Regions from separate parts of the Streptomyces sp. NPDC055025 genome, predicted to be linked through region 4. Evidence: riboswitches for the same ligand, from Rfam matches in the RefSeq annotation. Region 4 holds a riboswitch; each other region holds the start of a gene.
The links. Region 4 has a riboswitch for cyclic di-AMP ahead of ACWGDX_RS03245 (transglycosylase family protein). Riboswitches for the same ligand answer to the same signal wherever they lie in the genome.
Positions count from the first base shown of each region.

Region 1: another riboswitch for cyclic di-AMP. It lies ahead of ACWGDX_RS10960 (M23 family metallopeptidase); the one in region 4 lies ahead of ACWGDX_RS03245 (transglycosylase family protein).
Region 2: another riboswitch for cyclic di-AMP. It lies ahead of ACWGDX_RS21975 (M23 family metallopeptidase); the one in region 4 lies ahead of ACWGDX_RS03245 (transglycosylase family protein).
Region 3: another riboswitch for cyclic di-AMP. It lies ahead of ACWGDX_RS01445 (LysM peptidoglycan-binding domain-containing protein); the one in region 4 lies ahead of ACWGDX_RS03245 (transglycosylase family protein).

Region 1 covers NZ_JBSGVS010000013.1:94,622-102,054, reverse strand. Annotated here, with positions in the region: gene ACWGDX_RS10965 (SGNH/GDSL hydrolase family protein) at 161-1,021, opposite strand; gene ACWGDX_RS10960 (M23 family metallopeptidase) at 1,207-2,157, opposite strand; cyclic di-AMP (ydaO/yuaA leader) riboswitch at 2,160-2,321, opposite strand; gene ACWGDX_RS10955 (tyrosine-protein phosphatase) at 2,759-3,556, shown strand; gene ACWGDX_RS10950 (fasciclin domain-containing protein) at 3,779-4,486, opposite strand; gene kdpF (K(+)-transporting ATPase subunit F) at 5,108-5,197, shown strand; gene kdpA (potassium-transporting ATPase subunit KdpA) at 5,235-6,899, shown strand; gene kdpB (potassium-transporting ATPase subunit KdpB) at 6,899-7,433, shown strand, end outside.
Region 2 covers NZ_JBSGVS010000035.1:66,618-74,050, reverse strand. Annotated here, with positions in the region: gene trmB (tRNA (guanosine(46)-N7)-methyltransferase TrmB) at 37-831, shown strand; gene ACWGDX_RS21980 (PrsW family intramembrane metalloprotease) at 974-2,317, shown strand; gene ACWGDX_RS21975 (M23 family metallopeptidase) at 2,515-3,546, opposite strand; cyclic di-AMP (ydaO/yuaA leader) riboswitch at 3,558-3,712, opposite strand; gene ACWGDX_RS21970 (PP2C family protein-serine/threonine phosphatase) at 3,996-5,141, opposite strand; gene ACWGDX_RS21965 (MerR family transcriptional regulator) at 5,472-6,218, opposite strand; tRNA gene ACWGDX_RS21960 (tRNA-Met) at 6,439-6,512, opposite strand; gene ACWGDX_RS21955 (hypothetical protein) at 6,668-6,853, opposite strand; gene ACWGDX_RS21950 (HAD family hydrolase) at 7,021-7,433, shown strand, end outside.
Region 3 covers NZ_JBSGVS010000002.1:22,498-29,930, reverse strand. Annotated here, with positions in the region: gene ACWGDX_RS01470 (ferritin-like domain-containing protein) at 1-296, shown strand, start outside; gene ACWGDX_RS01465 (hypothetical protein) at 396-818, opposite strand; gene ACWGDX_RS01460 (HAD family hydrolase) at 944-1,657, opposite strand; gene ACWGDX_RS01455 (ScbA/BarX family gamma-butyrolactone biosynthesis protein) at 1,884-2,816, opposite strand; gene ACWGDX_RS01450 (ScbR family autoregulator-binding transcription factor) at 2,956-3,609, shown strand; gene ACWGDX_RS01445 (LysM peptidoglycan-binding domain-containing protein) at 3,833-4,777, opposite strand; cyclic di-AMP (ydaO/yuaA leader) riboswitch at 4,782-4,936, opposite strand; gene ACWGDX_RS01440 (hypothetical protein) at 5,492-5,920, shown strand; gene ACWGDX_RS01435 (substrate-binding domain-containing protein) at 5,996-7,093, opposite strand; gene ACWGDX_RS01430 (hypothetical protein) at 7,313-7,433, shown strand, end outside.
Region 4 covers NZ_JBSGVS010000003.1:147,369-154,801, reverse strand. Annotated here, with positions in the region: gene ACWGDX_RS03265 (SurA N-terminal domain-containing protein) at 597-1,253, shown strand; gene ACWGDX_RS03260 (nucleoside triphosphate pyrophosphohydrolase) at 1,381-2,436, shown strand; gene ACWGDX_RS03255 (cytochrome P450) at 2,548-3,900, shown strand; gene ACWGDX_RS03250 (transglycosylase family protein) at 4,126-5,001, shown strand; cyclic di-AMP (ydaO/yuaA leader) riboswitch at 5,569-5,741, shown strand; gene ACWGDX_RS03245 (transglycosylase family protein) at 5,744-6,517, shown strand; gene eno (phosphopyruvate hydratase) at 6,820-7,433, shown strand, end outside.

The DNA of each region.
Region 1 (7,433 bases), on a different contig from region 4:
CTTCGGCCCGGTTATCGCCCCGGCCGGGACAGGCCATGCGTGGGCGTTCCGTGGTCCATTCGGATGAGTGAAATTCCCGTCGGGAGCGCCGAGCGCCGGAGGGGCGGCCGGCCTCGGCGGCGGCCGGGCGTCCCGACCGGCACCCGGGCCGGCCCCGCCGTCAGCGGTTCAGGGGCAGAAGGTCGGGACGCTTCGCCTCGACATGGTCCCCGGAGGATTCCCCGCGCAGCCGGCGCCCGATCCATGGCACCAGATACTCGCGCGCCCAGTTGATGTCGTCGCGCCGTACCTCGAAGGTGCCGCGCGGCGGCTGCGGCGGCCATGTCTGGTCCGGGTCGGCGGGCACGGCGAAACCGAGCACCTGCGCCGCACGCAGCGCGACACGGGTGTGGCCCTCGGGGGAGAGATGCAGCCGGTCGCCGTCCCAGGCCCGCCTGTCCTGCACTGACTTGAGGGACCAGAGATCCAGCACCGGGCAGTCGTAGCGGTCGGCGATGGCCCGTACATGGGCGGTGTAGGTCGCGATCTTGCCGCGAAGATGACGGAGCACGGGCACGCCCCGGGTGTCGAAGCCCGTGGTCACCATGACCGTGCCGACCGCCCCGGTCAGATCGGCGACGGCCCGCTCGAAGCGCTCGGCGACATCGTCGGGGTCGGTGCCGGGCCGGATGATGTCATTGCCGCCCGCGCAGAAGGTGACCAGATCGGGGGCGAGTTCCTTGGCCCGGGGTATCTGCTCGCTGACGATCTGGTCGAGGAGCCGGCCGCGTACGGCGAGATTCGCGTAGCGGAAATCTCCGTGCACGGTGTCCGCGGGGCCGGCCGGGAGGGCCACCTCGCCGGTCACCGGATCGGTGAGCCGGTCAGCCAGTTGATCGGCGAGCAGCACCGCGAGCCGGTCCGCCCAGCCGACATAGCGTCCATCGGGTCCGGGATCGCCCACGCCCTCCGTGAAGCTGTCACCGATCGCCGTGTACGACCCGAATACGCCTCTTCTTCTTGATCTCGAATCGTCTGCCACAACACCACATCTTTCACCCGCAGATGTGACCTACGCGACCGTAGGAAACGGTTGACGAGGGGTGAGATACACCATTGGTCAATTTTCGGCCAAGCGGGAATATGCCCAACGCTCTCCGTCCGGCACGGAAGTGCCCGACGGAGAGCGGAGAAAGGACGTTTGCCATGCCTCGGACGGGCCGGGTCTCAGATGTTGACACCCTGATCGCGCAGATACGCCAGCGGGTCGATGTCCGAGCCGTAGTCCGGTCCGGTACGGATCTCGAAGTGCAGGTGCGGACCCGTGACATTGCCGGTGGCGCCGGAGAGACCGATCTGCTGGCCCTCGCTGACGGTGTCGCCCTCGGAGACGGATATGGAGGAGAGATGGGCGTACTGCGAGTAGTGGCCGTCACTGTGCTCGATGACGATCTGGTTGCCGTACGAGCCGCCCCAGCCCGCCGCCACGACCGTGCCCGCGCCGACCGCCTTCACCTCGGTGCCCGTGTCGACCAGGAAGTCCACACCGGTGTGGTAGCCGCTGGCCCAACTGCTGCCCGAGGCATGGTACGGAGTGCCGATCTGAGGATCGTCGACCGGCGTGGTGAAGGCGGAGTCGCTGCTCTGCTCCGGCGTGTCGCCGGGCGCGGACGTCGACCCGCCGTTGTCCTCGGCCGGTGTGGCGGTCGACGGGTCCGAGGAACCGCCGTCGGAGGAGTGGGACGGCTCGGCCGGCTTCGCGGGACGGGTGTGCTCCCCGCCTCTCGCCTTGATGGTCAGCTTCAGCCCGGGGTGGATCAGCGACGGGTCGGATCCGACGGCCTTGCGGTTGTCCGCGTACAGCTTGTGCCAGCCGCCCCGGACATGCTGTTCCTTGGCGATCTTCGACAGGGAGTCGCCCGGGACCACGGAGTAGATCCGGGTCCTGGCGGCGCTCTTCTTGGCGGTGGCCTTCTTCGCGCCGGTCTGCTCCCCGCCGAACTGCTGCTGGGAGACGGCCTCGGGCGCGCTGGCGGGTGCGGCCTTCTGCGCGGCGTGCGCGCCGGTGGCACCGATGAGCGGAAGTGCGATGGCGGCTCCACCGGTACCGGCGGCTATGAATCCGCGCGATACCGGGTTGTTGGCCTTGTGACGGCGGTGCTTACCCTTCGCGGGCATGGCGAATTCCTCTCCGGCGCCTGCGAGGTGAGCTGTCGGGTTCGGACTGGAGATGCCCGGTCGCACTTACCGCACGACTTCACCCCAAGCCGTTCCGGAGTTCCGGATCGGCGTACTACCTGGGTCCCCCGCTCCTGCCACGCATTGCTTGACGATAAGAATTCCGGGCGGCGGCAGGATTCGGCGGTCCGACCGGATTGAGGGTGAACGTAGGCGAGTGGGGCGAGTGGAACAAGGGATCCTTTTCCATCGACAAGTCGCACTCGCATTTAACCCGGTTTTACCGGTCACCCTGTGTCGACAACGGTCTCCGAACTCCGTGTCAGGCGGGGAATTCGAATACATGGCACCGCCACGGAACGTCACGGATATGATCCTGGTCACGGACCGGAACCCATCTCCACCGCGACCGGGGCAGGGTGTAAGGAATCACCCAATACGGACAGATGGGCATTTGAGCGATATCTATCCGCGAATAATGTCCGAATGCTCCCATTGGATTCCTGACAGTCGAACTGATTGCCACACGAACAGATGTCGTACTGTCAGAGGTCGACAGCGTCGGCGAGCCGCGCCGACGGCAGACACGGAGGAGCAGGCCGTGACGCAGCAGGTCCCGTCGACAGAGCCCGAGCTGGCCGGCGTGCGCAACTTCCGCGATGTCGGAGGACTGCCCACCACCGACGGCAGGCAGGTCCGTCCGGGCCGGCTCTTCCGCAGCGGCCATCTCGCCAACGCCACCGCGGCCGACGCGGCCTTCCTCTCGTCCCTCGGACTTCACACGATCTTCGACTTCCGCAACGCGGCCGATCTGAAGCTCGACGGCGCGGACGTGGAACTGCCCGGCGTGCGCAATGTGAACATTCCGCTCACCGACCCCGCCGACGGTGCCGAGTTCTGGCGGATGGTCAGGGACGGCGATCTGGACCAGCTCCGCTCGCTCCTCGCGGACGGCAGGGCCGCGGCCCGGATGACCGGCTCGTACCGCTCGATCATCAAGGAGCGCACCGCCGAGCACAGCCGTGTCCTGCACGCCCTCGCCGGGGACAGCGTGCCGGCGCTCATGCACTGCGCCGCGGGCAAGGACCGGGCCGGTCTCTCGATCGCGGTGGCCCTGCTCGCGGTCGGGGTGGAGCCCGAGGCGATCGAAGCGGACTATCTGAAGTCGAACGACCCGCACCGCCGTTATCCGGTCCAGCGCAGCGACAATTCGCCCACCGGGACGTCCACCGAGGTGATGGACCTGCTCAGTCCGCTCTTCGACGCGCGCGCCGAGTATCTCGCGACGGCCTTCGAGACCATCGAGAAGACCTGGGGCAGCACCGACACCTATCTGACCGAGGGGCTGGGACTGGCCCCCGAAACCCGTGAACGGCTGCGCGCCCGCCTCCTCGACTAAGTCCTGTCCGAACAGGACTAGGTCCCGTCCGAACAGGACCTGGACGATCATGCCGGTGTCGGGGGGGGGGGGGGGGGGCACCCCCCGGCCCCGGGCCCCGTGCCGCGGGCCCCGGGGCCCCGGCCGGGCCGTCGGGTACGTGTGGCTTCCGGCCGGATCCGTGGCCGGATCCGTGGACGGGTCCACGCTGCCGGGAGAGGCGCTAGTACCGCAATTGCGGTACTAGCTCGGGGGCATCAGCACGGTGTCGATCACGTACACGTTGGCGTTCTTGGTCCGGACGTCACCGCAGACGATGTTCGTCGTCCCGTTGACCTTGAACGACTCACCCGAGCCCGATGTGGTGAGCGTGCCGCCCTCCAGGGTCTTGAAGACACCGTTCGGGAGCTGGTCGGGGGCGACCTTCTTCTCCGTCACGTGGTAGTTCAGGACCTTCCTGAGCTGGGCCTCGTTGTCGCGGATCGCGTCGAGCTGCGCCTTGGAGAGCTTGGCGAAGGCGTCGTTGGTCGGGGCGAAGACGGTGATGTCCTTCGTGGTGTTCAGCTTGTCGGCCAGTCCGGCCTTCTTCACCAGGGCGACGAAGGTGGAGAGATGCGTGTTCTCCGCCAGCGCGGTGGCGACAGGCTGGGTCGCCATTCTGGAGAAGCTGCCGCCGATGCCCTTGCGCAGCAGTGACGAGCACCCCGGACCGAAGGGGACGGCCGCACCGGCGGACGCGGACGTGCTGGGCGAGGCCGAGGGCGAGGTGCTCGGTGAGGCGGACGGGCTCGGTGAGGCGGGTGTGCTGGGTGACGCCGACGTGCTGGTCGATGTGGGTGTGCTCGGCGTCGGGGCGGCGAAGGCCTGAGGAGCCATGACTCCCAGCGAGAGCGGGAGGGTGACCGCGGCGGCGGTGGACATGGCTGTGGTGCGGAGACGGGTGCGGTTCATGGTTCGATTCCTCTTCCTGTGGGAGGAGGGGCCCCGGCTCGGGCCCGGAGGCGTCGACGCGGCCGGATCGGCGGGTCCTGGGATGAGACGGCCCGGGGAGTGCCGGGCGGGGTGCTCTCACCCGTCCGGCCTGCGGTTCCTGCCGTTCGACGATTCCTGTCGGTCGACCTTGCTCGGTTCGCTCGACTCGGTTCGCTCGACGCTCGGTTCGTTCGACCCTGCGCGGTCCTGGATTGCTTCGGCCCTGGATCGCTTCGGCCCTGGATCGTTCTCGTTCGGTCCTGGCCCGGCTCTGGCCGGCCGGTCCGTTCCTCCATTCGGTCCTGGTGATCGATCGAGCCGCCCGTAAAGCGTAGTCATACCTCCAGGAGCTCAGCATCTCGGGCGGAACGCGCTGTTCACTGCTATGGGACGCTCGGTCACCACCGTTGCGCCGCAGGTCCGCGGCGGTCCGGCCGCGGCCGACAGCCGCCGCGCCCGCCACTCGATCGGCTCCGGCGTGTCAGGAGCCCGCCAGTCGGGTGGCCGATAGCGTCAAAAGATGTCCGACCTCATCTATGTCGTGGTCACCCTCGCGGTCTTCGCGTTGATCGGTCTGGTCGGGAAGGGGGTGGGCCGGCTGTGACCGTCGAGAACATCGTCGGACTGGTCGTCGCCGTGCTTCTCGTCGTCTACCTCGTGTTCTGTCTGCTCTTTCCCGAGCGTTTCTAGCCTCTCCCACCAGAGGAAGGCCCAGGAAAGGTCCTCCATGAACGACACGCTCGCGGGGTGGCTTCAGATTCTCGCCCTCGTGGTGGCGCTCGCCCTCTCCTTCCGGCCGCTGGGCGACTACATGGCGTACGTTCTGACCTCGCCCCGGCACTGGCGGCTGGAGCGGCTGATCTACCGTCTCGGCGGAGTCTCCGGGGACGCCGACCAGACCTGGACCGCTTTCCTTCGCAGTGTGCTCGCCTTCTCGCTTGTCTCCGTACTGTTCCTGTACGGATTTCTTCGCCTCCAGAACCACTTCGTGCTCGCTCTCGATACCCCGGCCATGGACGCCGACCAGTCGTTCAACACGGCCGTCTCCTTCGTGACGAATACGAACTGGCAGTCGTACTCGGGTGAGTCCGCACTGGGCCATTTTGTCCAGATGGCGGGGCTCGCGGTCCAGAACTTCGTCTCCGCCGCCGTCGGTATCGCCGTGGTGGCCGCCCTGATCCGGGGATTCACCCGTCAGAAGACCGACCGGGTCGGCAATTTCTGGGTGGACCTCACCAGGATCGTGCTGCGCGTACTGCTGCCCGTCTGCGTGGTCTTCGCGATCGTGCTGGTGGCGTCGGGGGTGGTGCAGAACTTCCACGGGCCCCACGCGGTCCATACGCTCGCGGGCTCCACCCAGAGCATCCCCGGTGGTCCGGTCGCCTCGCAGGAAGTCATCAAGGAGCTGGGCACCAACGGCGGCGGTTTCTACAACGCCAACTCCGCCCATCCCTTCGAGAATCCGACCGGTTTCACCAACTGGCTGGAGATCTATCTGCTGCTGGTGATCGCCGTCGCGCTGCCGCGCACCTTCGGCACGATGGTCGGCGACCGGCGCCAGGGATACGCGATCGTCGGTGTGATGGCCCTGATCTGGGCCGCCTCCGTCGCCATCGTCACGGCCAACGAGCTGCACAGCGTGAGCAGTACGGCGGGCCACACGGCGGGCGGAATGCTGGAGGGCAAGGAGCAGCGCTTCGGTATCTGGTCCTCGGCACTCTTCGCGGTGTCCACCACGCTGACGTCCTGCGGGGCCGTCAACTCCTTCCACGACTCGTACACACCGGGCGGCGGCGGGATGACGATCTTCAATATGATGCTCGGCGAAATCGCGCCGGGCGGTGCGGGATCCGGGCTCTACGGCATTCTCGTCCTGGCGGTCGTGGCCGTCTTCGTGGCGGGGCTGATGGTCGGCCGCACCCCCGAGTATCTGGGCAAGAAGCTGCGCGGCCGGCAGATGAAGTTCGCCTCGCTCTATATCCTCACCACCCCCGCCGTGGTGCTGACCGGGGCGGGGATCGCCATGGCGCTGCCGGGGGAGCGGGCGGCGATGCTCAATCCGGGTCCGCACGGCTTCTCCGAAGTGCTCTACGCGTTCACCTCGGCCGCCAACAACAACGGCTCGGCCTTCGCGGGACTCTCCGCCAACACCGTCTGGTACAACTCCGCCTTAGGTCTGGCGATGCTCATCGGCCGCTACCTGCCCATGGTGTTCATCCTGGCGCTCGCCGGATCCCTGGCCGCCGAGCAGCCGGTGCCCGTCAACGCGGGGACGCTGCCCACGCATCGGCCGCTCTTCGTCGGCCTGCTCACCGGGGTGATCCTCATCGTCGTCGGCCTCACCTACTTCCCCGCGCTCGCGCTGGGCCCGCTCGCGGAAGGGCTGCGCTGATGCCCAGGAACCCGGACCCGCTCGCGCCGAACAAGCGCCGTATCTCCGGCGGGCTGCTGGACCCCGGACAACTGGTCACCTCGTTCCCCGACGCGCTGCGCAAGCTCGATCCCCGGGTCATGTTCCACAACCCCGTGATGTTCGTCGTGGAGGTGGGCGCGGTACTGACCACCCTCTCGGCGATCAGGAATCCCAGCGTGTTCGCCTGGGTGATCACCGTCTGGCTGTGGCTGACGACGGTCTTCGCCAATCTCTCCGAGGCCGTCGCCGAAGGCCGGGGCAAGGCACAGGCCGAGACGCTGCGCCGGACGAAGACGGACACCGTGGCGCGCCGGCTCCCCGGTGGCCGGCGGCCCGGCACACAGGCACCTGAGGAGGAGCGGGTGTCGGCCACCCAATTGCGGCTCGGCGATCATGTGGTCGTGGAGGCCGGCCAGATCATCCCGGGCGACGGCGATGTGGTCGAGGGCGTCGCGAGCGTGGACGAGTCGGCGATCACGGGGGAGTCGGCACCGGTCATCCGGGAATCGGGCG
Region 2 (7,433 bases), on a different contig from region 4:
AGCGGCGCCGGGACGGCCGAGCGGGCCGGGGCGCGGATGATGAGCCGGATGTTCCCCGACGGCGACGGGCCCGCCGCCGATCCCGCCGGGTCGCACTTCGAGCGGCGCATCCGCAGCTTCCAGCCGCGCCGCAGCCGCGTCACCACGGGCCAGGCCGACGCGCTGCGGCGGCTGTGGGCCGCCTGGGGCCTGGACATCGACGGCCAGCGGGTCCTTGATCCGTACGAGCTGTTCGGCGGGCTGCCGGTCGTCCTGGAGATCGGCTTCGGGATGGGCGAGGCCACCGCGCGCATGGCCGCGGACGACCCCGGCACCGGAATACTCGCGGTCGACGTACACACCCCCGGCCAGGGAAATCTTCTCCGGCTCGCGGAGGAGAACGGACTGTCCAACATCCGGGTGGCCAACGGCGACGCGATCATCCTGCTCAGGGAGATGCTGCCGCCCGGGTCCCTCGACGGACTGCGGGTCTACTTCCCCGACCCCTGGCCCAAGAAGCGCCACCACAAGCGGCGGCTGATCCAGCCGGAGTTCCTCACCCTGGCGGCGAGCCGGCTCAGGCCCGGGGCCGTACTGCACTGCGCGACCGACTGGGAGCCGTACGCCGAGCAGATGCTCGCGGAGCTGACGGCCCACCCGGGCTTCGAGAACACCCGGCCGGACGGCGGATACGCGCCCCGGCCCGCGTTCCGGCCGCTGACCCGGTTCGAGGGCCAGGGGCTCGACAAGGGCCATGCCGTACGCGATCTGCTGTTCCGCCGCGTAGCGGATCTGCCGGAACGGCCGGGGCGGCCGGGACAGCCGGAACGGCCGGGGCGGCCGTCCGCCTAACCCGACCTGACCCGCTGACCCGCGACCTGACCGTAGGGCGCGCCCCGAGTCCGCCCGTAACCCCGTCCCCCGTAGCCCCGTAACCGGCGGTAGCGGCAGAGGCACCATCGCCAGTGTCAGTGGCTCTCGTTAGGGTCATCGGGTGTCGGAACCCTCGCAGCAGCGCCCCGATCCGGGCCCGGCGATCCCTGTCTACGAGCAGCAGGAACAGCTCGGTGACCTGTGGACCGCCGTACCGGACCCTGCCCGCAGGCGCTATCGCCCGCGCCGCGCCTTCTGGCGGCACCGGGCGGTGCGGGCGGGGGCCGTGATCACGCTGCTCGCACTCTGCGCGCTGGTGATCCTGGCGCTCGTGCGGGACCAGACCGGCACCGAGGGCTTTCTGGTCGGTCTCGGCCTCGCCGTGCTGCCCGTACCGCTCCTGATGGCGGCCTTCCGCTGGCTGGACCGCGTCGACCCCGGCCCCTGGCGCAATCTGCTGTTCTCGTTCGCCTGGGGTGCCTTCGCCGCCGCCCTGGTCGCGATCATCGCCAACACCTTCGCGACCCGGTGGATAGCCATCGCCACCGCGGACCCGGCGGGCGCGGAGTCCCTGGGCGCCACGGTGATAGCACCGGTCGTGGAGGAGAGCGCCAAGGCCGCGGCGATCCTGCTGATCTTCCTGTTCCGCAGACGGGACTTCACCGGGCTGGTCGACGGGGTCGTGTTCGCGGGCTTCACCGCCACCGGCTTCGCCTTCACCGAGAACATCCTCTATCTCGGCAGCGCCTTCGGCGAGGACCAGACCGCGGACCGCACGGGCCTGCCCGCCATGACGGCGGCGACCTTCTTCGTACGGGTGGTGCTGTCCCCGTTCGCGCACCCGCTCTTCACCGTGCTCACGGGCATAGGCTTCGGGCTGGCGGCGATGGCGACCCGTCGCCAGAGGATCCGGCGGTTCGCCCTTCCACCGCTCGGTCTGGCGCTGGCGATGGGGATGCACGCGCTGTGGAACGGCTCGACGTCGCTCTTCGGCCCGTTCGGCTTCTACGCCGTGTACGCGGCGTTCATGGTGCCGGCCTTCGGGCTGCTGACCTGGCTGGCGATCTGGAGCAGACAGCGCGAGCTGCGTACGGTCTCCGCCGAGCTGCCCGCGTACGCGGCGGCGGGCTGGCTGCCGGCCGCCGCGCCCCAGGCGCTCTCCTCAATGCGGGCGCGCACGGTGGCACGCGATTTCGCGGGCCGTACGTACGGGCCCCAGGCGTCCAGATCGGTCGGCGAGTACGAGGCGTTCGCGACGTCCCTGGCGTTTCTGCGCCACCACGCCCAGCGCGGCAAGGCCGGCCCGGACTTCGTCGAGCGCGAGCAGGAGCTGCTGCACCATCTCTGGCAGCGCAGGGAGACGGCGGGACCGGCCCTGACCTATGCGGCGCGGGCCACGGGCCGGGTGCCGGTGCCTCCGCCGTACATCGACTACGACGGCTACAACCCGTACCGCCAGTACTGACGAACGTGGACGAACACGGACGAACGTGCCGGTCCGGTCCGGTCGGGTCCGGAAACGGGACCGGCGGCCCAGGCGTCGGGGGGCGAGCGCCGGAGCCGCCGGGGACCGGACTGTGCCAGTCGCGCCACGGGGTCAAATCGGGGAATCGAGGGATCGGGGACGGAGACCCGAGCCCGGGTCATGGGGTCACACCCGGGTCAGGGAGTCAGGCCCTTGCTGCTCAGCCAGCTCATGGGGTCGATACCGGAGCCACCCGCGGTGTGCACCTCAAGGTGCAGATGCGGTCCCGTCACATTGCCGGTCGCGCCGACCCGGCCGATGGTCTCGCCGGTGGTGACCTTCTGCCCGGCGGTGACGGTCATCGAGGACTGGTGGCAGTACCAGATCTCCGTACCGTCATCCAGCTCCAGGATGGTGCGGTAGCCGTACGAGCCCGACCAGCCGGCGGAGGTGACCGTGCCGCTGTGCACGGCCTTGACCGGGGTGCCCGTCGGGGCGGCGAAGTCCAGACCGGTGTGGTAGCCGGAGGACCACATGGAGCCGGACTCACCGTAGGTCGAGGTGATGGTGTACGAGGAGGTGGGAAGGGCGAAGCTGGCCGCGAGCTTCGCGAGGCGCTCCGCCTCCGCCTTGGCCCTGGCCTCCGCCTCGGCCTTCTTCCTGGCCTCTTCGATCTTCTTCTCGGCCTCGGTCTGCTGCTTCTTGGCCAGTGCCGCGGCCTGCTCGGCCGCCGCGCGCTCCGCGGCCGCCTTCTCCGTCGCGTCGGCCTCGTTCTGCTGCTGCTCCGCCTGCTGGAGGATCCGGGCCCGCAGGGCCTCGCCCGCGTCCGTGGCGCCCTGCTCCGCGTCCGCGGCGGTCATACCGGCGGTGGTGAGCGGGGCACTGGCCAGCAGGTCCGGCTCGGCCTCGTCCGCCGCCAGCGATCCCATGCCCGGGAGCGACCCGGCGTCGGGGAGATTGTCGGTGATGGCGTCGGGCAGGGATATGGAGACCGCGGGCTTGTCCTGAGCGGTGGCCATGCCGCCCGCGCCGACGGCGGCTATGACGCCGACGCCGAGGACGGTGGAGCTACGGGCGAAGCCGTTGCGCTGCTTGCCGACGCGATGCCTGCCGCGTACCGGGCGTACGGACTCCTCGGTCGGGTTCCACTCGCCCCATGCCCGCTCCGGCTCGCTGCCGAAGGAGGTGGTTTCGAAGGGGGCGGTGGGGGCAGGCTGATTGGACGCCACTGAGGCGCACTCCTTTCCTTCCTTCTCGCCTACCGGGTTAGCTGACGGGTTCGGAGCAGGAAGGTCTCCTACGGTCGCCCTACGCCGCACAAGGCAGCGAAGAACTTCCGATTCACCCCAATTGGTGGTTCCCCGGTTCCCTTGCGGGATTCGGCGCGTGAGCACGGTGCCGACTCTTACGACGGCTGGGACGACCGCGCTGCGTTATCGAACGTTAATAGAGACCAGGCCCTTATTCCAAGCTGTTCCCGGTGATCATTAACAACTTCGCATCGGACACACCAGGGCACATGCATACGCAATCGGGCGAGCTGACTTCCTTTCAGTACACCCCGAATATCTGACGGTGTGTCAAATGTTATGCGGAGGGATACCTGTCGATCACACACGGTGGTGACGGCGGACTCGGCGTCAGCGAACGGCCCCGGGAAACGGCAGCAGGGAAGGCGTCAGGGAACGAGGGGTATCGTCCTGCGCCGCTCCGGCTGCCCCTCCGTGGGGCGGTTCACCGCCAGCAGCGCCATGTCGTCCTGGCTCCCGCCGCCGGTGTGCAGCCGGACGTCGTCGATCAGCGCCTGGAGCAGTTCGTCGGGCCCCTGGAAGATCCGTCCGTCGAGCCGGTCCATCGGCACATAGAAGACTCCCTGGGCGTCACGCGCCTCAGAGAGTCCGTCCGTGTAGAAGAGCAGCGTCGAGCCGGCCGGGTAGACGGCCTGCTGGGCACGGTCCGGCCACGCGGCCAGTTCGCTCATCCCGAGCGGCAGCGCGGGGTCGCGCGTCTCCAGCATCCGTACCGCGCCGTCCTCGCACATCAGCAGCGGATCGGGATGGCCCCGGTTGACCAGCCGCACCACGCTCCCGTCGTGCGGGATCTCGGCGAGCACCGCCGTGGTGAACCCCTCGAAGGCGTCCAGCCCGCCTCGTCTGCTCCCGTCGCGGGTGAGCGCGCGCTCCAGCCGCTGCGCCACCCCCTCCAGCGATCTCTCCTGCTCGGCGGCCTCCCGGAAGGACCCGATGACGACGGCCACCGCCTCGACCGCCTCCAGCCCTTTCCCCCGTACGTCCCCCACCACCAGTCGTACCCCGTACGGCGTGTCCTGTACGGCGAACAGGTCGCCGCCGATGAACGCGCCCTCCTGGGCCGCCTCGTACCGCGCGGCGATACGCAGCCCGCCGATCCGTTCGGCGGGTCTTGGCAGCACCGCCCGTTGAGCGGTCTCGGCGATGATCCGGGCCGAGGCGAGCCGCTGCCCGCTGCGGCGCAGTACCCCGCCGATGTAGAGCGCGAGAAGAGACACGATCACCACCGTCAGCAACTCACTGAGCGACTCCAGCGTGTTGAGCGAGTTGGCGTAGAGGTGCATCGACAGTTCGGCGCAGACCGCCGCGAGGCTGATCAGCAGCGTGCCGATCAGCGGGTAGAACGGCGCCGCGACCAGGGGGGCGGCGGCGTACAGGGGGGCGGCGGTGACCCGCGTCGGCGTCGAGAGATCGAGGATCACCCCGACGACGATCACCAGGACAGGCAGAAAACGCACCAGCCGACGGCTGGTACGGATATGGCTTTCCGGCATCGGTGACCCGTCGGCGGACATCGGACCGGTCAGGTCGTCGGCCCGCGTGCCTCTGCCACTCAGGTTCTCCCTGAGCTTGCTCAGCTTCCCCACCAGTGGTCACCTGCCCGGTTCCGCCTAGGGCTGCGGACGGTACCGCGCCCCACCCAGGCTGGCCGCTGCCGTCCTCGGCGGCGACTCGCCGTCGGCCGAGTGGGCTATGGAGGAGGTCGGATCGCGACCGGCTCCTCAGCAGGTCAGGCGGCCGGACGGCCCGGTCGTTCGGTCATATGGCCGGTCGGTCGCCGCGTCGGTCGCCGAGCCGCTGCCCGGTCGCCGCCGAGTCTGCCGACCGACCGGCCGTACGACCGGTCAGCCAGTCAGGTGGTGCTCGGCGTACACCTTCATGGCGTCCCGTACGAGCACTGCTGTCCCTTCACCGTACTTGTCATAGGCCGCTGTGAAGCGTGCATCGTCCACATACATGCGCGTCACGCCGATGACATACGACTTCGTGGGTTCCGCCGTCACCGACAGCCAGTCGCAATGACGGCGGGCGACGGCCTGGGCCTCGTCGCTGTCGGCGGCGAGCCCCGACTCCTTCGCCCGCGCCCAGTCGCGGGCGATGGCCTCGTGCCGGTCCTGGAACCCCTGGCGTTCCTCCTCGCTGAGCGCGCGCCACCAGCGGTCGCCCTTCCGGTACGCCTCCCGGCCCCATCGCTCGGTCACCTCCCGCTCGTACCGTGTGTGATCGAAGCCGTCGAGCACTTCCCCGGCCATGAGTTCCTCTCCCGTCCCGGTCTTGTGGAGAGTGGTCCGCACCGACGCGATCAGCCGCTCGACGCGCTCGCGCTCCTGCTCCAGCAGTCTGAGATGCGTGCGCAGGGCGACGGCCGTGTCCTGCCGGCCGTCGAGGACCCGGGCGATCTCCGACAGCCCGAGTCCCAGCTCCCGCAGCAGCAGAATCCGCTGGAGCCGGACCAGGGCGTCCTGGTCGTAGTAGCGGTAGCCGTTGGCGCCGGTGCGGCTGGGCGTCAGCAGCCCCAGTTCGCCGTAGTGCCTGAGCGTGCGGCTCGTGGTCCCTGCCTTCTTCGCGATCTCCTGGATCGACCACTCCATGACGTCGACGGTAGAACTTGACGCGGCGTAAAGGTCAAGCGCGAGGAAGCCGGGTGCGGTGCTGGGGGCACGGATCCCCAGGCACACCCAGGCACCCAGGCACGCGGACACGCAGAGGTACGCGGACACCCGGACAGGCAGGCACGCGGACACGCGGACACGCAGCGAAGGCCCGGATCCACTTGGGATCCGGGCCTTCGGCTGTTGCCACTCTTTTCAGTAGCGGGGACAGGATTTGAACCTGCGACCTCTGGGTTATGAGCCCAGCGAGCTACCGAGCTGCTCCACCCCGCGTCGGTAAACACAACCTTACGCCATTCAGAGCAGGATCATTACCACTGGCCACGGGAACACCATGGGGACCCGCCGGGCCGTGCCACGGCTCCCGTCACAGCCCCCTCACGGCTTCCGTCATGGCTCCCGTCACAGAGCCGTCAACGCACCCCGCACTAGGCGGCCGTGACGACGTCGGCCCGTACGGCCGCGGCCCACTCCACCAGAAGCCGCTGGTAACGCTCCTGCTCGGCGGACGAGAGCGCGCCGCCGGCCCGTGCCCACAGGGCGCGGATCTCCGCGTTGACCACGGTGGCGGAGCGGACGGCGCCGGGCAGGGCACGGGACTCCGCACCCGCCACCGAACCGGACGAAGGAGCCGAAGGAGCCACAGAAGCCGAAGAAGCCGAAGAAGTCGGACGGGGACCGGAGTGAGAGGAGTGAGCGGACGAGGAAGCGAACATAGGAGACAGGCTACGGCCAGCCACTGACAATCGGCGGAGCGTGTCCCCCTACGCTTGGACCGGTGATCGAAACCATCGTGTTCGACGTCGGCGAGACCCTCGTACGCGACGACCGCTACTGGGCCTCATGGGCCGACTGGCTGGGGATTCCCCGGCACACCATCTCCGCGCTGGTGGGCGCCGCCACCGTCCAGAACAAGGACAACGCCGACGCCCTCCATCTGATCAAGCCCGGTATGGACATCGGCGAGGCCCACCGGGCCAGGGAGGCGGCCGGGCGCGGCGAGCATCTCGACGAGTCCGACCTCTACCCCGACGTACGGCCCGCCCTGGCCGGTCTCCGGGCCCTCGGCATCCGTGTCGTGCTCGCGGGCAACCAGACCGTCAAGGCCGGTGATCTGCTGCGCCGCCTCGATCTGCCCGTGGATCTGGTGGCCACCTCCGCCGAGTGGGGCGTGGCCAAACCGGCTCCGGAGTT
Region 3 (7,433 bases), on a different contig from region 4:
CCGTCACCGATGTGCCGCTGTCGAACCAGCGGGCGATCACCACCGCGCTGGCCAGGATCACCAGCGTCGACGACGCCGCCAAGCTCGCCCTCCAGCTGGAGGACCAGGCCGCGCAGACCTATCTCTTCGCCAGCTACAACGGCAAGAGCGCCGCCGGGATCGAAACCGCGGCCACCATCGCGCCGGTCGAGGCGATGCATGTCTCCATCCTGCGCTTCATCCTCGGACAGGACCCGGTCCCGGAGGCGTTCCTGCCGGAGGACATGGCGGCGACGCCGAGTCTGCTGACGGTGTGAGGAACACCGGACGGTGCGCGGCATACGGGTGCGTGCCCGGCGGCGGGCACGCACCGGCCCCGGCGCGGGGGCCGGGGCGGGAGCGGGCACCCGGGCCGGTCATCCCGACCGTCGGATCCGCCAGGGAAGCCTGAGTCTGCGGCGGTAGCGGCGCGAGGGAGCCACGGGAGCGGTCCCGCGGTACGGCGGTTCCTCGTCCAGATCCAGATACGGTCCGGTGTCTCCGTCCGCCGCCGACCGCAGTCCCGGTTTGTCGTACCGGGTGGCGGCGATCACCTCGACGAGCTGCTCCTCGGTGAAGAGCTCGGAACCCCGCACATGCGGTACGAAGCCGACGAGTACGCCGTCCTCCACGACCTCGGCCCGAAGGCCCAGTACGTCGTCCATGTCCCAGATCGCCTCGCCCCCCTCGGCGAGCACGATCTGTACACCGCACTGATAGACACCCAGGTGGGCCATATGGGCCATGACGCCCCGGGCCCGCAGGGAGGACACGAGACGGCCGGCGCGTTCCTCGTCCATCCGATGCCCCATCTCCCTGTGCGGAGGCTTTTGAACGTATATGTCCCGTGGCCATCATGGTAAGCCGTTTCGCCGGGACGGCGAGTTCCGGGGGCAGCGCCCGATCCCGACCCCGGGGCCACGCGTCAGCGGGTGGCGGGCATCACGTCGAAGGAGACCTGGACCGGCACCCGGGCGCCGGTCCAGCCGCGTACCTCCGGCTCGTTCAGCGAGCGGACCCAGACGTCCACCAGCGCCACGACGTCCTCGCCGGGCCAGGGACCGACGCCCATGACCCGCATACCGGCCTCGGCGGCGGACCGGATCCCGCAGGTGGAGTCCTCGACCGCCAGGGTGTCGACGGGCTCGGCGCCGCACAGCCGTGCGGCGGTGAGATAGACGTCCGGGAGGGGCTTGGGTCTGATCTCACCCTCGGGCACCACGATGTGGTCGAAGTGGTCGAGCAGTCCCGCCGTGCCGAGGCAGGACTCGACGACCTCCCTCGGGCAGTTGCTGGCGACGGCGAGAGGGGCGAGGCCCGCCGATTCCTCGACGAGCCGGCGGGCGCCGGGCATGGTGCGGGGGTTGTCGGCGACGAGCGCGCGGAAGTGCCCGAGCAGCAGGACGGTCAGGTCCTCGACGAGTTCCGGGCGTCCCGCCTCCTCGGCCATGAGGCGGCCGCATTCGGTGTAGTGCAGTCCCTTGGCCCGCTCGGCGAAGCCGGGCATGGGGGCGAATCCATACTCGCGCAGCGCCAGAATTCGAGCGTCCTGCCAGTGGCATTCGGTGTCCATGAGGGTTCCGTCGCAGTCGAAGACGATGGCCGCGGGAGTCCAGGAAAGGATGCGGTGAGCTGTCATCCGATTGTTCCGTTCAGAAGAGCCCGATTAGCGGCAGCACTGGCCGCCGCGACAGTGCGAAACACCGCGGGCACGCTGGTCACCCGCTGTCGGGCGGGCGCGATCCGGGCAGTCGCGGCCTTATGGAGAAGGCCGGTTGAGGGCGACCACCCAAGAACATAACGATCGCTACGCTAGAGAGGAAAACTATTGGTAGTCAAGTGACTTCACAGAGTATTCCCAGGCTTTACCTGTAGCGGAGGACGCCAAAAGCCTTCTGTTCCCCGTCCTGGAGAAAACGGAACACACAGATGTCGTGGTGGGGCACACACATAATTCGAGCGGGCGGGCTGTATTCGATAAAGCGTGCTGCTTCGAGTCGTCCGCCGGTGGGACGCAGCAAAGCGCCCCGGCTTTCCACGGCCGCGGCCTGGCGCGCGGCTTCCAGCAGAATGATGCCGGGAACATGATCCGTGGCGTGGTCGAAGAAGAAGGGGTGCCGCGGGTCGGCCGGATCGACCAGGAGGGTGCCGCCGTCGAGTCCGAGGACGACATCGTGCGCGCCCGTCACCCCCAGCCCGCGGAAGTCGGGGCGGACCGGCCCGGTCGCGCTCCCCGGCGCGGTGAAGCGCCGACGGCCGGTCCGTACGGCGTCGTACCGTTCGCCGTCCATGACGCGCGCACCGCCCCCGGCCCGCGCGAACACCGTGCCCCGGGCGGAGAAGGAGACATCGAGCCGCAGTCCGGTGACCGCGCCGTCCTCGGCGGCGCGGCGCACCTCGCTCGCGCGTACGGCGCAGGTCACCCCGGTGGCACCGGAGACCGCCCGGGGTTCCGCCGACGGATCGATCCCGAAGAACAGATCGGTGATGAGCAGATGCGCGGTGGGCGCGACATCGAAATACCGGAGCGGGATATAGATCCCGAGCTGGCGCAGCGTCTCGACGATCATCAGCGGACTGTGCAGATCGGCGCCGTCGCGCGGAAAGGTCGGATGGGACCGGGACCAGGACGCCGCGGCTTCGAATCCGCCGTCCGGACTCCGCCGTACATCGGTGAGCAGCACCTCGGCCACGGAGTCGCGGTGCACCATCTCGCGTGCGACCGTACGCGACCAGGACAGCGGGCGGACGTCCTCCAGGGTGCCGACGATCGATGCCTCAGCAACCGTTGTATTCATGCGACAAGAACACCGCAATTTTCGTTGCTACGCACCCCAGCCCGGAGCCGCCAAGCCCGCCACGCCCGGTGGGAAAAGCCGCTACATTGCCTGCTGTCATTTAACGGAACGGCAATCCGGGGTACACGTGCGGGTTCGGGTGCAGCAGGTTCGGGCGAAAACGACGCGGAGGTTTCTCCTGGAAGCGGCGGCACAGTTGTTCGATGAGCGGGGTTACTCAGGCACCAGTATCAGCGATATCAGCGCACAGTCCGGCCGCACCAGCGGAGCCATCTACTTCCACTACGCCAGCAAGGAGAATCTCGCCCTCGCCATTGTCGAGGAGCATTTCGCGACCTGGCCCGATCTGATCGACCGTTACAGCGCGTCCGACCGTCCGGCGCTGGAACGGCTGGTCGCGCTGAGTTTCGAGGTGGCGAGGGCCTTCCGGGACGATGTCGTCATCCGCGCGGGCGCCCGGCTCTGGGCGGAGCGCACCGCTATCAATGCCACGCTGCCGAGACCTTTTGTGGGCTGGCTGGAAACCGTCACCAAACTTCTCGAAGAGGCCCGTCAGGAGGGGGAACTCACACATGGCGTCACCCCTCAGGTGGCCGCGCACGGACTCGTGTGCGCCTTCTTCGGACTGCACACCGTCTCCGACGCCCTGGAGGGGCGCCGTCAGATCGAGGAAGCGCTGCACGATCTGTGGCTGCTGCTCCTGAACGCCCTTCAGACGGACCCGGATCCGGCGGCCCTGCTCGCGCGGGTGCGTGAACACCCCCTCGCACCGGTGCCCGCCGGGGGGCGATGAACCGAGGGCGGCGGTGGACGGACAGACGGCCGGACCCGGCCGGGACGGAGGATGTCCCGGCCGGGTCCGGCCGTCTGTGCGGGTGCGCGGACGTGCGGGTGCGCGGATGCACGAGCGCGCGGGCCTGTACGGATGTGACGGTACGTCAGCGTCGAGCGCCGGCGGAGCCTGTCAGCGGGGTCTGTCCGCGGGGTCTGTCCGCGGGGTCTGTCCGCGGGGTCTGTCAGTACGGGCCGTTCACATTGTCGATCGAGCCGTACCGGTCGGCCGCGTAGTTGCAGGCGGCGGTGATGTTGGCGACCGGGTCGAAGCTGTCCATCGACGTACCGGGCACGTGGTAGGCCTGGAACGTGGGGTCGATGACCTGGAGCAGGCCCTTGGAGGGCGTACCGGCGGCGGCGTTGGAGTCCCAGTTGTTGATGGCCGACGGATTGCCGGAGGACTCACGCATGATGTTCCGGTAGATACCGTCGTAGCTGCCGGGGATGCCCTGGGCGGCCATGACGTCCAGCGACTCGTTGATCCAGCCGTCCAGATCGTCGGTGTATGTCTTCGGGGCCGCCTGGGTGACGGTGTCGCTCGTATCGGCCGTCGCGCTCTCGGCGGTGGCCCCGGCGTCCTCGGCGGTCGCCGTCGGATCCTCGGTAGCCGCCGTCGCGTCCTCCGTGGCCGCCGTCGCGTCGTCGGTGGCCGCCGTCGCGTCCTCCGTGGCCGCCGTCGCGTCGTCGGTGGCCGCCGTCGCGGTTTCCTGCTCGACCACGGCGGTGGCCGGTGCGGTGGCCGCTGGTGCGGTGGCCGCCGACGTGGCGGTGGCCGGTGTGGCGGTGGCGGGCGGGGCGGACGCGGTCCTCTCACCGAGGGTCAGTTCGACGCCGGGGTGGATCAGTGCCGGATTGCCGCCGATGACCTCACGGTTGTCCTCGTACAGCTTCTTCCAGCCGCCGCTGACGGAGTGCGCGGCCGCGATCCTGGAGAGCGAGTCCCCCGCGACGACGGAGTAGGTCTCCGGGTTGTCCTTCTGCGTCGCGGCGGCGGGCGACGACACCGCCTCGGCGGTGGTCGCGGCGATGAACGGGAGCGCGAGTACGGCACCACCCGTGCCCACGACGGCGAGACCTCGGGCGAACGGGCTGGTTCTGGGACGGCGGTGCTTGGCCTGTGCGGGCATGACGCATTCCTCTCCGTCGCCTGCGAGGTGAGCTGTCGGGTTCGGGCTGGAGCTGCCCGGCCGCGGTATGAGCGCGGCTTCACCCCAAGCCGGTCCGGATTCCGGAACGGCGCCTTACCTGGGTCCCCCGCTCCTGCCGTGCGTGAGTGGGTTCGGTTTCCGGGCGGCGGCAGGATTCGGCGGTCCGTCCGGATTGACGTGAACGTAGGCGGAACGTCCGGACAAAAACAAGACCTGAATTCACAGCGCGATCCCGGCGGACGAATCCAGAGCGGAATGATCCGGTTACGCAGAAGTCGTCCGGGGACTCAACTCTCGCTCCCCGGGAGCGAAATGGCCGAGGCGACGGGAGCCACGGAACACGGCCGATGTGACGCACATCATGACCCCTGACGGAATTTCTGACGTCACAACACCGTACAGAGAATGCCAAGGCGTGCCAATACCACCCAAATGCACCACGGGAAGAATGCGGGCAAACCGCCCATACAATTACTTTTCAAAACGGGTGCGATATACCATGCTGCTCCGACCAATTCGATGTGGGTGTCATTTATTCCGCGTCGGGGTGCGTGCCGAGTGCGTATCGCCACCATTCGGGGAGGGAAAGCGGTGGAACGGGGGGACAGCCTTTGGGAGTGCGCCGGCGCCGCGACGGCGTCGCCACATCGCGTACGTTCATGGCGTAACTCGTCTGTTCCACGAGGAGGTTCAGTGTCACAGGATCCGTGGTTTCTGAGGGATCTGGCGCCGGATGTCGTGCTCGCCGGTTCGGTGATGAACGGCAGTCTGCGGGGAGCCGAGGCGGTGCGGGCGCAGATTCGTGCCGTGCTCGGCCTCTACCGCGAGTTCACTCCCGTCTGGGAGGGCGAGTTCGGTGACCGTCGGGTGAACGAGTACACCGCCGTCGTCGACGGCAGGCCGGTGACGGGAGTCGGCGTGTTCCATATCAATGACCAGGGCCAGGTGGACGAGATCGTCGTCGATCACCGGCCGCTGTCCGCGGCCCTGACCGTCTCCAGGCTTCTGGGCGAAGCCCTGGCCGGCGGCCCCGGCCGTGACCGCGACGAGTTCTATCGCCCCGACGGACAGACCTACGAGGATCTGATCGGGTACGCCGAAACCCATGGCCGCGAACTCTGACGCGTACGCCCGCTCGCGACCGGTGAACCGCGAGTGCGAGCGCGAGGGAGCGTCGTGCTTCAGTGCCGCCGGGCCTCAGTTCCGCCGGGGCGCCGGGCCCGTGGAGTCGCGTATGACGAGGTGCGGCACAAACGCTTCCTGCCGTCGTGGGGCGTCCGGGTCGGCGATACGGGCTCTGAGGATGCCCGCGGCCCGTCGGCCGATATCCGTCTTCGCCGGGGAGACGGTGGTCAGAGGCACTTCGCACAGGTCGGCCACCTCGTTGTCGTAGCCGATCACGGAAAGGTCCTCCGGGACACCCAGTCCCCGCCGCCGGGCCGCGCCGACCAGCAAGGACGCCTCACGGTCCGCGAAGCAGAGCGCGGCCGTCGCCCCCCGCGCCATCAGACGGCCGAGGAAGCCGTCCGCGTCCTCGGCGGTCCAGCGCGGCAGTGACGCCGTGACCACGGGAGCCGGATCGAGCCCGGCGCGCTCCAGTCCGACGGCGAGGCCCGACCGGATCTGCGGGGCCGTGTGCGGACTGGTCCTCTCCAGATAGCCGACGCGGGTGTGCCCGAGCCCCAGCAGATGCTCGACAGCCGCACGCGCCCCGGCCGCGTGGTGGGAGCAGACGAACTCGTGCGAGGTCGCCGTCAGGTCCATCCCCCGCTCGACGAGCACCGCGGGCACGGCGAGTTCCCCCGCGATCCCGAGCCAGTGCTGTGGACCGTCCTCGCCGAGGGTGGGTACCAGTATCAGCCCGGCCGCTCCCGACCGGATCAGTTCGTCGACGGCCCCTTGCTCCATGCCGGGGTCCCATTCGGTGCAGCGCAGGAGCATCCGGCAGCCGTGGCGGGAGAGTTCACGTTCGATACCGGCGATGACGCGCGGGTAGTAGTAGGTCAACGAGGGCACTACGACGCCGACGGTGTACCCGGTGCCGGATGCCCGGGACTCCGAGACATACGTTCCGGATCCCTGCCGGCGGTAGACAAGGCCCTCCTGGACCAGCAGGTCGACGGCCCGCCGCACGGTATTGACGCTCACTTCCTGGTCGCGGGCCAACTGCTGCTCGGTGGGCAGTTTGCCGGCCGGCCAGCGCAGTTCGGCGATGGCCCGTCGCAGCTCGTCCGCGAGACGGCGTGTCTTGTGCCCCCGCGCGGCCGTACCGACAGGAGTACGTGGCGAACTCACCGCATCCCCCTCGATCCGCGCCCACACCGGCCCGACATGACGAGCTTACGACCCTACCCGTCGCGGAGCCGCCGCTGCCCGGAGAGCACCAGCCCGAATTCATTCCAATGAATCTGTTGACGCATGGCATGACTTGACCGAAACTCCTCACCAGACGCGGCGTCAGTCATCGCGGTCCCCCACCCACGATCCCCCCACACAAGAAGACGAGGTTCCCTCGTGGCCATCACCCTGTCCGTGCGCGGAACGAGCAGGCGCACCGCACTCTTCGCCTGCGTAGTACTGGTCATCGGGTTCCAGGCGGACGGGACCGCCTTCGGGACCGAGACCTCAGCCGCCG
Region 4 (7,433 bases):
GCGGGATGGGGCGGGAGCCGCGCGGCCGAGGACGGTACGGGCGTTCGTCACGCGCACACCGACCGGCCGGGGCCCGACGACGCCGGGTGCTGTTCGTACGGCCGGTCCATCGGGCTCGGGCGGGGCTCGGAAGGCCTGAAGAGCGGCGGTGCGAACAGCACGGCGGCGTGACAGCCCTCAACGGAGTCACACTAGGCGGCACGCGGTGAACGGTGCGGCGTCCGCGGGGTGAACAGGACGGTCGGACAGGCGGCGGTCAAATGAACTGCTGGTGAAGATCTCGGGGCAGGGGCAGGGGTGGGGGCGCCGGGCGGTGCGCCGGGACCCTCTTCACGCCGGCGCCCCGGTTGTGCTTACGTGCACATGCGTTGACCGCGTACCGGACCCGTGCCGGCCGCGTACCCGACCCGTAGGGAAGCCGTACCGGACCCGTACGGGACCCGAATCGGACCCGCACCGGCCCATGGCGCGGCGCACGTGCCTCAATCTCCCCGTGAATCGTTGGTCGAACCAGTGGCCCAGGCCACGTCCACTGCCTACCATCGATCACTGCAAGGCCTTGTGCATCGCCGCACAATCACGCCGGGAGGCCCACTTTGCACCGCCGCCGTCGCACCGCGCTCTCCGTCTCCGTCGCGCTCCTCGCCGCGGCCCCCCTGCTCACCGCCTGCGGCAACGAGGCCCATCCCGGAGCCGCGGCGGTCGTCGGGGGGCACCGGATCGAGGTGTCCACGATCCAGGCCCAGGTACGGGACGTCCGGGACGCGCAGGAGTCCGCGCCGGACGGCGCGCAGCTCGTCAAGAACACCGGGCAGCTCAGTCAGGCCAAGCTGAATAGTCTGATCTTCGACCGGATCCTTCAGCGGGCCGCCGACGATGCCGGGGTGAAGATCAATCGCAAGGAGATCCAGGCCACCCGGCAGCAGGCCGCCGCGCAGTCGGGCGGCGAGAAGCAGTTCGCCGCGATGCTGCTCCAGCAGGGCGGGCTCTCGGCGGGGCAGATCGACGCCGCGATCCGCCGTGAGGTCCTGCTGAACAAGCTGGCCCAGGCGCTCGGCGCGAACACCATGACCCCCGAGGGCCAGCAGGTCGTGCTCGCCGATCTGACCAAGACGTCGGAGAAGCTGGGGATCGACGTCAATCCGCGCTACGGAAGCTGGGACTACAAGCAGGTCCGGCTCGGCGAGGCCAAGCTGCCGTGGATCACGCAGGTCACCCGCCAGGCACCGGAGCAGGAGCCGACGGACGCGTGACGGCCGGGCCGACGGACGCGTGACGGCCGGGCCGCCTCGGTCCCGGACCCGCCACGCCCCCTTCCCGGTCCCGGTGCGGCTGACGGGCGGGGTCCGGCCGCAGGCGGGCCGGAGGTAGGTTCAAGTGGTGACAGACGAAGCTCCCGCCACCCCCGGCCGTATCGTCCTGCTGACCGTCAGCCACCGGGTCGCGCCCGGACTCCTGTCCTGGCCCGCCTGGCAGACGCTGCGCGCCGCCGACCGTGTGCTGTGCGCCGACGGCGCCCATCCGCTGCTGCCGTATCTGCGCGAGGCCGGCATCACCGTGGAGAGCGGCATCACCGGGGAGGCCGGAGCGCCGGCGCCCGCGCCCGCCGCGCTCACGGCGCGGGATCTGGTCGACGAATGCGCCGGCGGCCGTACGGTCGTGGTCATCCCGTCCGGCGGCGGTGACGGTGAGGCCGCGGGCGAAGGGGCCCTGACCGACGGCCTGGCCCGGCTGGCCGGCTCCGGCCGCGTACAGATGCCCGACCTGGAGCTGCTCCCCGGTTCGTACGATCTGCCCGGCGCCCGGCTTCTCGATCTCGTCCATGTCATGGACCGGATCCGGCGCGAATGCCCGTGGTCGTCGACCCAGACGCACAAGGGGCTCGCCAAGTACGGCATCGAGGAGGCGTACGAACTCGTCGAGGCGATCGAGGACGGCGACGGCGACGAACTCCGCGAGGAGCTGGGTGACGTACTCCTCCAGGTCGTCTTCCACGCCCGTATCGCGCAGGACGGCCTGGAGGAGGAAGAGGGCAGGGAACCCTTCTCCATCGACGATGTCGCCGCCACGATCGTGGAGAAGCTGATCCACCGCCATCCCCATGTCTTCGGCGACGAGACGGCGGAGACCCCCGAGGACGTCAAGGCGCACTGGCTCCGTACCAAAGCGGTCGAGAAGCAGCGCGACTCGGTCACCGACGGCGTCCCGCTGGGGCAGCCGGGTCTCGCGCTCGCCTCCAAACTCGCGGGCCGCGTCCGTACGGCGGGCCTGGACGTCGCGCTTCCGTCGGGCGACGGGATCGGGTACGAACTGCTCGCCATGGCCGTACGGGCGGAAGAGGCGGGCGTCGACCCGGAAACCGCCCTGCGCGCGGCGGCCCGCACCTACCGGGACGCGATCCGCACGGCGGAAACGGGCGGCGCCGCCACCGAGTGACGGGGCGAGGCCGGCCAGGGGGTACGCCAAGGCCGCCGAGCCGAGCCGAGCCGAGCCGGGACGCGCCCCCGCCCCGGCCGCCCCCGAGGTCTGTCCCGATACCGTCGACCGGTGACCGAAAAGCCCCCCGCCCCCGAGCCGGGCCTCGCCCCCGAGCCGGCCCCTGAGACCGCCCCCGAGCCGAGCCTCGCCCCCGCCCCCGAGACCGCGCCCGGCCCCGCCCCCGAGACTGCCCCCGTTCCCGAACTCTTCACCTGGGAGTTCGCCACCGATCCCTACCCCGCCTACGCCTGGCTGCGCGAGCACGCGCCCGTGTACCGGGCCCAGTTGCCCAGCGGGGTCGAGGCGTGGCTCGTGACGCGGTACGGGGACGCCAGGGCGGCGCTCGCCGACGCCCGGCTCTCCAAGAACCCCGTTCATCACGCGGAGGCGGCGCACGCCAAGGGCAAGACCGGGATTCCCGGGGAGCGCGGCGCGGACCTCATGACGCATCTGCTGAACATCGATCCGCCCGACCACACCCGGCTGCGCCGGCTCGTGTCCAAGGCGTTCACGCCCCGGCGCGTCGCGGAATTCGCTCCCCGGGTCCAGCAGCTCACCGACCGGCTCATCGACGGTTTCGCGGCGAAGGGGGAGGCGGATCTGATCCATGACTTCGCCTTCCCGCTCCCCATCTACGCGATCTGCGATCTGCTCGGGGTGCCGGCCGAGGACCAGGACGACTTCCGCGACTGGGCCGGGATGATGATCCGGCACGGCGGCGGACCGCGTGGCGGAGTGGCGCGGTCGGTCAAGAAGATCCGGGCGTATCTGGCCGAACTCATCCACCGCAAAAGGGAGAACCCGGGCGACGATCTGATCTCCGGTCTCGTGCGGGCCAGTGACGACGGCGAGCATCTCAGCGAGAACGAGGCCGCGGCGATGGCCTTCATCATCCTTTTTGCCGGTTTCGAGACAACCGTGAATCTGATCGGCAACGGCGTCCATACGCTGATGCGCCACCCGGAGCAGCACGCCCGGCTCCAGCGTTCGCTCGACGCGGGGGAGACGGAACTGCTCGCGACGGGTGTCGAGGAACTGCTGCGCCACGACGGTCCGGTGGAGCTGGCCACCTGGCGGTACGCCACCGAGCCGGTGACGCTCGGCGGGCAGCGGATAGCGGTGGGCGATCCCGTACTGGTCGTCCTCGCCGCGGCGAACCGTGACCCCGAGCGGTTCGCGTCGCCCGACACGCCCGATCTCGCGCGGCGTGACAATCAGCACCTCGGCTACGGGCACGGCATCCACTACTGCCTCGGCGCGCCCCTCGCCCGCCTTGAGGGACAGACCGCTCTCGCGTCTCTGCTGACCCGTCTGCCCGATGTGCGACTTGCTGTGGATCCTGCCGATTTGCGCTGGCGCGGCGGGCTCATCATGCGTGGATTGCGCACACTTCCGGTGCAGTTCACGCCATTGTCCGGCTGATGAGCCACTGACGGATTCGGCGGCGGACGGCCGCCGTACCGCCATGGGACCGGCGCCGATCACTGTCGGATCGTCACTCCATAACTGACGGACCGTCAGTAATGTGACTTTCACGTGATCTCCGCTGCATCGACTTGTGACAGACGTTCGAGTACCGCTACGTTCACCGACGACTCAGCTGCAACACGCCGTAGTCGAAACGACAGTCACACGGAAGGCAAGCGCATGCGCTCCGCGAACGGCCGACACCGCAGACCACGCCAGGCCCCCGCTCTGATCGTCGCCGCGGGGGTGACCGGGTCGGCGATCGCCATCCCGCTGTTCGCCGCCTCGGGCGCCAGCGCGGCGGACGCCTCCACCTGGGACCGTGTCGCGGAATGCGAGAGCGGCGGCATGTGGAGCGCGGACCTCGGCAACGGCCACTACGGCGGCCTCCAGCTCACCCAGGAGACCTGGGACGCCTTCGGCGGCGGGGAGTACGCGGCCCGCGCCGACCTCGCCAGCCGCTCCCAGCAGATAGCCGTGGCGGAGAAGGTGCTCGCGGCGCAGGGCGTGAAGGCCTGGTCGAGCTGCGCGCCGGTCTCCGGGCTCACGGGCGCCGTGCTGGACGGTGTCGGTCTCGGGGGCGGCTCCGGCTCGGCGGGAGCCGCGCAGGACGACCGGAGCGACGGTCCCGCGGACGCTCCCTCCGGCGCTCCGGACGCCACGCCCTCCGCCCCCTCCGACGGGAAGACGCTGCCCGGAGAGCCGGTCCCCTCCGGTTCGGCCACCACGCCCGCACCGGGAGCCTCCGCTTCCGTGGACGGCCGCGAGGGCACTGAAGGCCTCAGCTCCGACGGCCTCGGTGGCACCGCCGCCGGCGGTGCGGAGTCGGCCAAGGGCAAGCACCGCGGTGAAGCCGCCCAGGACGATGCCGTAACGGGCAATTCGGATGAAGGGCTTGAATACGGCCGTCATGCCTCACGGGGTGACGGACTGTCGCGCAGTACGGACGGCCTGACGGATCGTACGGAATCGCCCGCTCCGGCGGAGGCCGACCGGCCCGTCGAGCGCAACTGGCTGATCGCCGACGGGCAGAAGGTGCTCGGCGGCTGGCTCTGAGGCGAACGGGCCGGCGGCTCCGGGCCGTCGGCGCGGTGGCTGTGAGGTGAACGGGGGGCGGCCGGTGTGCCGCCCCCTGGTGCGCCCGGTGCTTCCGGGCGGGTCATGGTGCTTCCTGGTGTGCCCCGGTGCTTCCGGGTGCGCCTCGGTGTCTCCGGGTGCGTCGCGGCGTGCCATGGGGGTGTCCTCCCTGGCCGCGGCCCTGATCCCTCCCCGGCTCCCCCTGTGTCTCCCTCTCCGCCTCCCTCTCGGTCTCCTTCTTGATCCCGTCCTTGAAGTGCCGTGAAGTGGCACGGATTCAAGGGTAGTTCGCCGCCCTATGTCCACTTCTGTGCAAGTGAGACAAGGGTCTCTTTGCTGCAACTAGGGACTTTTGACCCGCGGGTTGCCCCGCTTTCCGCTCTCACCAGGGGAAATGCGTAAACCTGGAGGGTGGGTAAGGGCGTTATTTCCCTGATGTTCTCCTTTGAAGAACCGGCGGGCCTGTGATTACGGTCTGAACCGCTCGCACCGCGGGCCTCGTCGACCGTCACGCCGAATCCTGCCGTCGGTCGGGGGGAGTAGTCGTCGCGTCATGCGCCGAAGGCAGGAGCGGGGGACCCAAGGTTTGTGCCGGCCCCGGCCGTCGAGAGACGGCCGGCGACCGGCTCGGGGTGGAGCCGGGTGCGCGAGCACCCGGCCGGGCAACTCACTTGGCCCGAACCCGACAGCTCACCTCGTAGGCGTCGGTGAGGAGAGTTCCATGCCGCGTTCCAGCAAGGGTTCCAGCAAGGGCAGGCACCGCCGTCCCTCCCGCTCCGTGACCGCCCGCTACGCCACGCTCGCCGGCATCACCGGCGCCGCTGTCGCGGTCCCGCTGATCGGCGCCACCTCCGCGTCCGCCGCGACCGCCTCCGAGTGGGACCAGGTCGCCCAGTGCGAGTCCGGCGGCAACTGGTCCATCAACACCGGCAACGGGTACTACGGCGGACTCCAGTTCAGCGGCTCCACCTGGGCCGCCTACGGAGGCACCGCCTACGCGGCCAGGGCCGACCTCGCCTCGAAGTCCCAGCAGATCGCCGTCGCCGAGAAGGTCCTGGCGGGCCAGGGCAAGGGCGCGTGGCCCACCTGCGGGGTGAACCTCTCCGGCGCCGCGTACGACGGTGGCTCGGCGGGCTCCGGCTCGGGCTCCGGCTCGGGCTCCGGTTCCGGTTCCGCTTCGAATTCAGGCTCCGGCTCGGGATCCGCCTCCGCCTCCGGCTCCGGTACGGGGGAACAGGCCGCCCCGCGGCAGATCCGGCCGGCGCAGCCGAAGCGGGAGCAGGCGCAGCCCGCCTCGCGCGGTGAGACCCGCGCCGCCACGGCCACGATCGAGAAGGGCGACGGCGAGTACAAGGTCAAGCCCGGCGACAGCCTCTCCAAGATCGCCGCCGCGCGGCAGGTGAAGGGCGGCTGGAAGAAGCTCTTCGACCTCAACAAGGACATCGTCCGCGACGCCGATCTGATCTACCCGGGCCAGCAGCTCCACCTGCGCTGATCCGCCCGCCCCCGATCCCCCCGGCCCGGCGCGTGATCCCCCGTACGCGCCGGGCCGGGGTCTGCCCTCTTCCGGGCGTACCTTCCGGGCGTACGGAGGGGGCACTCGGGGAGTACGGAGGGAGTACTCGGGGCGGCGCTCACGGCGGTGCGCACGACGGTGCTCATGGGTGCGCCGAAGCGCTCGGGTGCTTGATCCGTCCCAGCGGGCGGGCACCGGGCGGCCGACGTCTCCGAGCCGGTTAGGCTCTTGCCGCAAGGCCAATGAGACCCTGCACTCCAAGCGTCACATCCCAGAAGGAGATGCTCGTGCCGTCCATCGACGTCGTCGTAGCCCGGGAAATCCTGGACTCCCGAGGCAACCCCACGGTCGAGGTCGAGGTCGGCCTCGACGACGGCAGCACCGGCCGTGCTGCTGTCCCCTCCGGTGCCTCCACCGGTGCGTTCGAGGCCGTGGAACTCCGTGACGGAGACCCCGACCGCTACCTGGGCAAGGGTGTCGAGAAGGCCGTACTCGCCGTCATCGAGCAGCTCGGCCCGGAGCTCGTCGGCTACGACGCCACCGAGCAGCGCCTGATCGACCAGGCCATGATCGACCTGGACGCCACCGAGAACAAGGGCTCGCTGGGCGCCAACGCCATCCTCGGTGTCTCCCTCGCCGTCGCGCACGCCGCCTCCGAGGCCTCGGACCTCCCGCTCTTCCGCTACCTGGGCGGCCCGAACGCGCATCTGCTGCCCGTTCCGATGATGAACATCCTGAACGGCGGCTCGCACGCCGACTCCAATGTGGACATCCAGGAGTTCATGATCGCCCCGATCGGCGCGGAGTCCTTCTCCGAGGCGCTGCGCTGGGGCGCCGAGGTCTACCACACCCTCAAGAAGGTCCTGAAGCAGAAGGGGCTCTCCACCGGCCTCGG